DNA from 2 places in the Streptomyces sp. NPDC088730 genome. Region 2 is predicted to be linked to the other one. Evidence: riboswitches for the same ligand, from Rfam matches in the RefSeq annotation. Region 2 holds a riboswitch; the other holds the start of a gene.
The links. Region 2 has a riboswitch for cyclic di-AMP ahead of ACIP89_RS27735 (peptidoglycan DD-metalloendopeptidase family protein). Riboswitches for the same ligand answer to the same signal wherever they lie in the genome.

Region 1 (3,650 bases), on a different contig from region 2:
CACCGTTGAGGATGTTCATCATCGGGACGGGCAGCAGGTGCGCGTTCGGGCCACCGAGGTAGCGGAACAGCGGCAGGTCCGAGGCCTCGGACGCGGCGTGCGCGACGGCGAGCGAGACGCCGAGGATGGCGTTGGCGCCGAGCGAGCCCTTGTTCTCCGTGGCGTCCAGGTCGAACATGGCCTGGTCGATCAGCCGCTGCTCGGTCGCGTCGTAGCCGACGAGCTCCGGGCCGATCTGCTCGATCACGGCGAGGACCGCCTTCTCGACGCCCTTCCCGTGGTAGCGGTTGGGGTCACCGTCGCGAAGCTCAATGGCCTCGAACGCACCGGTGGAGGCTCCGGACGGAACGGCAGCACGGCCCGTGCTGCCGTCGTCGAGGCCAACCTCGACCTCGACCGTGGGGTTGCCCCGGGAGTCGAGGATTTCCCGGGCTACGACGACGTCGATGGACGGCACGAGGCATCTCCTTCTGGGATATGACGCAGGTGGTGCAGGGTCGCTTTGGCCTTGCGACAAGAGCCTAACCGGCTCGGCCGTATCAGTCGGCCGCCCGCCCGTCCCCTGGGACGAAAAAGGACCCAAGAGCGGTGATAGCGGGATGAAAGGCCAGAAATTTACTGACCAGTAACGACAACAGTTGAACGGTCGGCAGGCAATCCACCGGCCACCGGGCCGCCGGACGGGCGACCGACGGACCCCGGCCCGGCACGCGTGGGGGGAAGACGCGAACCGGGCCGGGGAGATCGGCGAGGAGAGTGCCGGACTACTTCACCAGGTGGAGCTGCTGACCCGGGAAGATCATGTCGGCGTCCTTGACGATGTCCTTGTTGAGCTTGAACAGCTTCTGCCAGCCGCCCTTGACCTTGTGCTCGGCCGCGATCTTGCTCAGCGAGTCGCCGGTGACGACCTTGTACTCGCCGTCACCCTTCTTGACCTTCTCGCCGGTCGGGGTGGTCACGGTCTTCTTCTCGGCCTCGGGGGCGGTCGAGCGGTCCGAGCGGTTGGTGGCCGGGGCCTCGGTGCGCTCGGCCTTCTTCGGCTCGGCCTGCTGCGCCGGAGCGGACTCCTGCTTGGGAGCGGCCTCCGCCTTGGGGGCGCTGGAGCCGGTGTCGACGCCCGGGTCGACACCGTCGTTGCTCAGGTTGCCGGCACCGGCGCAGGACCAGGCGCCCGGTCCCTGCATGTCGAGGAGCTTCTCGGCGACCGCGATCTGCTGGGCCTTGCTGGCCAGGTCGGCACGGGGCGCGTACTGCGTACCGCCGGCGGCGGCCCAGCTGGACTGCGAGAACTGCAGGCCGCCGTAGTAGCCGTTGCCGGTGTTGATGGACCAGTTGCCGCCGGACTCGCACTGGGCGACCGCGTCCCACGTGGAGACGGAGGCGGCGGAGGCGCCGGTGGCACCCATCAGGGGCACGGCGATGGCGGCACCGGTCACACCGGCGAGCGTGGCGATACGGACGGCCTTGGACGGGCGGCGGTGCTTGTTGCCCTTGCTGTTGAGCAGCATCGAGACTTCTCCTCACCGACGCCTGCGAGGTGAGCTGTCGGGTTCGGGCCAAGTGAGTTGCCCGGTCGCACGTCCTAGCGCACGACTTAACCCCAAGCCGGTCCTGATGCGTCTTGCGACGATCGGGCCCGGCACTTACCTGGGTCCCCCGCTCCTGCCTACGGCGCTTTACGCGTCTGTTCCCTTCGACCGACGGCAGGATTCGGCGTGACGGTCGACGGGGCCCGCGGTGCGAGCGGTTCTGACCGTAAACACACCCAACCCCTACATTCAAAGAAGGACATACCGGATAAACAGCCCTTAATTGCATAGGATTAACACCTGTTTGCGCAGGTCGGAGCGGATGCGGGAGGACCTCCCGGACAAGACGCGCCGGTTCACGCGAAGAGACCCATGTCTCACTTAGTCAAAAGTGGGACATAGGCCTCTTAAGTACCCCAGGTTCGAGGTGTCTTCAGCTGTTGATCAGACCGTTTTCACGGCGGCTTCCACGCCTGCTTCCACCACCGTCCGCGCCCGGCGGTCTCAGCCGGTCTTCACGCCGAGATCGAGGTGCTGGCCAGGGAGGATGAGGTCGGGGTCGGAGCCGACGGCCGCCTTGTTGGCCTCGTACAGCCCGGTCCAGCCGCCGGGCAGCTCCTGCGCGTCGGCGATCGCCCAGAGGCTGTCGCCGGGCCGGACGGTGTACGTGCCGTCGGCGGCCGGCGCGCCCGTGCCGCGTCCGTCCGCGTCCCCGCGCGAGGCGTGCCGACCCGCGTCCCGGCCGTCACCGGTCCGCTCCGGGGCCGGCGCGCCGCGGTGCCTGCCGCCCGCCTCCGCGGCCGGGGAGGACCCGTCCGGGCCGCCGGCCCGGTCACCCGCGCCGGAGGAGCCGGCCGCCGGGGGCGTGGCGTCCGGGGAGGCCGAGGCATCCGGCCCACCGCCCTTGCCCGCCGGGTCCGACGCGGCGTCGTCCGACGGGGTCTTCGCGGTGTCCCCGGCCGCGCCGTCCGCCGGGTCCGCGCTCTCCGACGGATCGGCCGTCGCGGCCGGGTCCGCACCCTCGGCCGGGTCCGCGCTCCCGGCCGGGTCCGCGGACGGGGTGGCGGCCGGATCGACGCCCGGGTCGACACCCGGCAGGGAGCCCTCCGGGGTGAGGCCGGAGATGACGGCGCAACTGGGCCACGCCTTCGGCCCCTGATCACCCAGCACCTTCTCCGCCACGGCGATCTGCTGCGAGCGGCTGGCGAGGTCCGCACGCGGGGCGTACGCCTCGCCGCCGTAGGACTTCCAGACCTCCTGCGAGAACTGCAGGCCGCCGTAGAAGCCGTTACCGAGGTCGGCACTCCACATGCCGCCGCTCTCGCACTCCGCGACCCGGTCCCAGGTCGAGGCGTCGGCGGCGTGCGCACCGGCCGCGCCGAGCAGCGGGATGGCGATGGCCGAGCCGGTCACGCCTGCGGCGACGATGATCGCGGGTGCCTGCCGAGGGCGACGGTGTCTGCCGTTCGCGGAGCCCATGGGAATGCCTTCCGTGTGACTGACGAGGTGACTGGTGAGTCGAACGGTGAACCTAGCGGGACTCGAACGTGTGTCACAAGTCGATGCAGCGGAGATCACGCCGAAGTCACAGAGTTGACAGAGTGTCACTTTGCTTGCCGGTGAACCCGGGGGTGAACTCCACCGGAAGCGTCCGCAGTCCGCGCATGATGAGCCCGCCGCGCCAGCGCAAATCGGCAGCTTCACCCGCAAGTCGCAGGTCCGGAAGGCGTTTCAGCAACGTGGCGAGCGCGGCCTGTCCCTCCAGCCGGGCGAGCGGTGCTCCCAGGCAGTAGTGGATGCCGTGCCCGTAGCCGAGGTGCTGGTTGTCACGCCGCGCGAGGTCCAGCGTGCCGGGAGCGTCGAACCGCTCGGGGTCCCGGTCCGCGGCGGCGAGCACCACGAGCACGGGGTCCCCCTCCGCGATCCGCTGCCCGCCGATCGTCAGCGCCTCGGTGGCGAAACGCCAGGTCGCCAGCTCCACCGGACCGTCGAACCGCAGCAGTTCCTCGACACCGGTGGCCAGCAGCTCCGTCTCGCCCGCCGCCAGGGAACGCTGGAGCCGTTCGCGCTGCTCCGGATGGCCCAGCAGGGTGTGGACGCCGTTGCCGATGAGGTTGACGG
Region 2 (3,650 bases):
GCGGAGCACCGGAACGCCGCGGGTGTCGAAGCCGGTGGTGACCATGACGGTGCCGACCGACCGGGTCAGCTCGGCGACCGCGCGCTCGAAGCGCTCGGCCACGTCGTCGGGGTCGGTGCCCGGCCGGATGATGTCGTTGCCGCCCGCGCAGAAGCTCACCAGGTCGGGGGCGAGCTGCTGGGCGCGCGGTACCTGCTCCGCGACTATCTGGTCGAGGAGGCGTCCTCGTACGGCGAGATTGGCGTACCGGAAGTGTCCGTGCGCGGCGGCTGTGCCGGCCTGCGCCGTTTCCGGGTCGGGGAGCTGGTCCGCGAGGATTACCGCGAACCGGTCGGCCCAGCCGACGAATGTCCCGTTCGGGCCCGGGTCACCGACTCCTTCGGTGAAACTGTCGCCAATCGCCGCGTACGACTCGATGGCGCCCTGCCGGTTGATGACGCCCTGTCGGATGTTTCTCGAATCGTCTGCCACAAGGGCATATCCTGCACCGCCGATTGTGACCTACGCGACCGTAATATGGGCTTGACGGGTGGTGAGATAGACCACCCGGTCAGGTTTTGGTAAAGGGGGAATAAGGACGGTCACCCCAATGCAGAGGGGCGGTGCGCCGCCGCGCACCGCCCCTCTGCATTGCTCAGGTCCGTCACCGGACCGCTGCCGCCCGGATCAGACGTTGATCCCGTGCGACGCCAGGTAGGCGATCGGGTCGATGTCAGAGCCGTACGCCGGGCCCGTGCGGACCTCGAAGTGGAGGTGCGGGCCGGTGGCGTTGCCGGTGGCGCCGGAGAGGCCGACCTGCTGGCCCGCGGTCACGGTCTGGCCCGCCGAGACGGAGAGCGAGGACATGTGGCCGTACTGCGAGTAGTGGCCGTCGGCGTGCTTGATGACGACCTCGTTGCCGTACGCGCCGCCCCAGCCCGCGGTGACGACGGTGCCGGAGGTGATCGCCTTCACGCTGGTGCCGGTGGAGACGGGGAAGTCGATACCGGTGTGGCTGCCGCTGGACCAGCTGGCGCCGGAGGCGCGGTAGGCGGTGGTGTGGTTGCCGGGGACCGGGTGGACGTAGCCGGACGCGCTGCCCTGCTCCGCCGACGTGTTGGACGCCTGGGTGCCGGAGGAGGACGCGGTGCCGGCGGCCGCGGGCGCCTTCGACCCGGTCTCGGCCGGAGCCTTCGAGGGGGCCTTCGACGGGGTGGTGGCACCCGCGGAGGTGTGCGAGCCGGTGGCCGGGGCGTGGCCCCAGGCCTTGCCGCCGAGGGTCAGCTTCATGCCCGGGAGGATCAGGCTCGGGTTGTCGCCGACGACCTTGCGGTTGTCCTGGTACAGCTTCTCCCAGCCGCCCTTGACCTTGTGCTCTGCGGCGATCTTCGACAGGTAGTCGCCGGAGACCACGGAGTACGTCGTGGTGCCGGACTGCTTGTCCGCGACCGGCTTGGCCGGGGTGGCGTGCGTGGCGGCGGCCGACTTCGCGGTGGCGGGAGCGGCCTGCTCCGCGGCGTTGGCACCGGTGGCGCCGAGCAGCGGAAGCGCGATGACGGCTCCGCCGGCGCTCGCGACGACGACGCCGCGGGCGATGGTGCTGGACTTGGGACGGCGGTGCTTACCCGGGATGGGCATGAAGAATTTCCTCTCCGGCGCCTACGAGGTGAGCTGTCGGGTTCGGGCTGGAGATGCCCGGCTGCGTCTGGCGCGACTTCACCCCGAGCCGGCCGGATCACTCCGGTCGGCGGCTTACCTGGGTCCCCCGCTCCTGCCACACGGTGAGTGGGTGCGGAATTCCGGACGGCGGCAGGATTAGGCGTTCCATCCGGATTGACATGGAACGTAAGCGAGCCAGGACGGCGGAAACAAGCCACGGGTTCCACGCCGGATTCCGCACCGGAAATTCGACGCGGAATTCCGGTCACACTCCGTGGATTATGGATCTTGGCATTCCGCTTGGCGCCCGGATTACCCAGCCGGAGCACCGCCACACACCGTCACGGATATGATCCCGCTCACGAGCGGGTGACCATCTCCCGCATAAGCAGGGCATGTTCGACTAAAAGCCCCAATACGGACATGTCGCGCTCATCGTTCGCGCCGGTGCCCCGCGGAGAGCCGTCGCGAGGGGCAGGACCAAGGTCGTCGCCGGGGTGATTGTCCGAGTATCCGATGTCGTATCGTCACGGGAGTGGACCCGTCGGCGACACGCGTCGGCGGCAGAGCCCCCAGGAGTGACCGTGACGCAGCAGCTGCCGCAGACCCCGTCGACGGAACCCGAGCTGGCGGGGGTCCGCAACTTCCGTGACGTGGGCGGACTGCCCACCTCCGACGGCCGCAGGGTGCGGTACGGGCGGCTCTTCCGCAGTGGTCACCTGGCAGACGCCACGCCCGAGGACACGGCGTTCCTCGGCGGCCTCGGCCTGCACACCGTCTTCGACTTCCGCAACGCCGCCGACCTCAAGCTGGACGGACCGGATGTCGAGCTGCCCGGCGTACGCAATGTGAACATCCCGCTCACCGACCCGGCGGACGGCAGCGAGTTCTGGCGGATGGTGCGCGACGGCGACATGGACGAGCTGCGCGGAATCCTCGGCGGCGGCAAGGGGACCGACCGCATGGTCGCCTCCTACCGCTCGATCATCCTGGACCGCACCGCGGAGCACAGCCAGGTGCTGCACGCCCTGGCCGAGGACAGCGTCCCGGCCCTGATGCACTGCGCGGCGGGCAAGGACCGGGCCGGGCTCTCCATCGCGATCTCGCTGCTCGCGGTGGGCGTCGGGCGCGAGACGATCGAGGCCGACTACCTCAAGTCCAACGACACCCACCGCCGCTACCGGGTGCGCCGCAGCGACACCTCCGCGGCCGGAATGTCGCCCGAGGTGATGGAGCTCCTCAGCCCGCTCTTCGGAGCCCACAGCGAATACCTCGCGGCGGCCTTCGCCACCATCGACGAGACCTGGGGCGACACGGACCGCTACCTCTCCGAGGGGCTGAAGATCACGCCCAGTACGCGGGAGCGGCTGCGCGAGCGGCTCCTCGAAGACTCCTGACGGACCCCGGAGGGGGCGCCGCCGGCTACTGGTTGTGCATACCCACCGCGAACAGCAGGTAGAGGAAGCCCGCGACGACGTGCCCGGCCACCAGGTAGGCGAACAGCCTGATGACGAGCCCGCGCGGCATCTTGCGCTCCTGGGAGTCGGGCTCCTTGCGCCTGGCCGGGGTCAGCGGGTCGTAGTTCTCGGAATCGGACATGACGGTCCTCTCTGGTGACCGGTCGGGCCGGCGGGACGGCGTCTCAGCGACGGTGGATCCCGCTGCCGAGGCACAGCTCGGCGGCGGGGCTCTGCAGCAGGGTGTGAACGAAGAGCAGCTCGGCGCCCTCGCGCTCCGGCGCCGCGATCCGGTGCGGGGTGAGCGAGTCGAAGTGCGCGCTGTCGCCGGGGCCGAGGTCGTGCACGGTGTCCCCGAGGGTCACCCGGAGATTCCCGGCCAGGACGTAGAGCCATTCCTCACCGGGGTGGACGCGCACCAGGTCGCCCTGCGCGCCGTACGGCACCCGGACGCGCAGCGCCTGCATCGCCCGGCCGGACCCGCCGGCCCGCTGGTACATCCAGCCGTCGGCCTCCGCCCCCTCGAACTTCCGGGCACGGACGATCGCGTCACGT

Region 1: linked by a shared signal. The riboswitch ahead of ACIP89_RS15530 (transglycosylase family protein) and the one ahead of ACIP89_RS27735 (peptidoglycan DD-metalloendopeptidase family protein) in region 2 are both predicted to bind cyclic di-AMP.

What each region holds. Positions count from the first base shown of each region.
Region 1 covers NZ_JBIVLK010000004.1:94,488-98,137, forward strand. Annotated here, with positions in the region: gene eno (phosphopyruvate hydratase) at 1-457, opposite strand, end outside; gene ACIP89_RS15530 (transglycosylase family protein) at 765-1,508, opposite strand; cyclic di-AMP (ydaO/yuaA leader) riboswitch at 1,513-1,684, opposite strand; gene ACIP89_RS15535 (transglycosylase family protein) at 2,034-3,008, opposite strand; gene ACIP89_RS15540 (cytochrome P450) at 3,115-3,650, opposite strand, start outside.
Region 2 covers NZ_JBIVLK010000011.1:111,042-114,691, forward strand. Annotated here, with positions in the region: gene ACIP89_RS27730 (SGNH/GDSL hydrolase family protein) at 1-471, opposite strand, end outside; gene ACIP89_RS27735 (peptidoglycan DD-metalloendopeptidase family protein) at 667-1,617, opposite strand; cyclic di-AMP (ydaO/yuaA leader) riboswitch at 1,621-1,811, opposite strand; gene ACIP89_RS27740 (tyrosine-protein phosphatase) at 2,223-3,035, shown strand; gene ACIP89_RS27745 (DUF6126 family protein) at 3,061-3,237, opposite strand; gene ACIP89_RS27750 (helix-turn-helix domain-containing protein) at 3,281-3,650, opposite strand, start outside.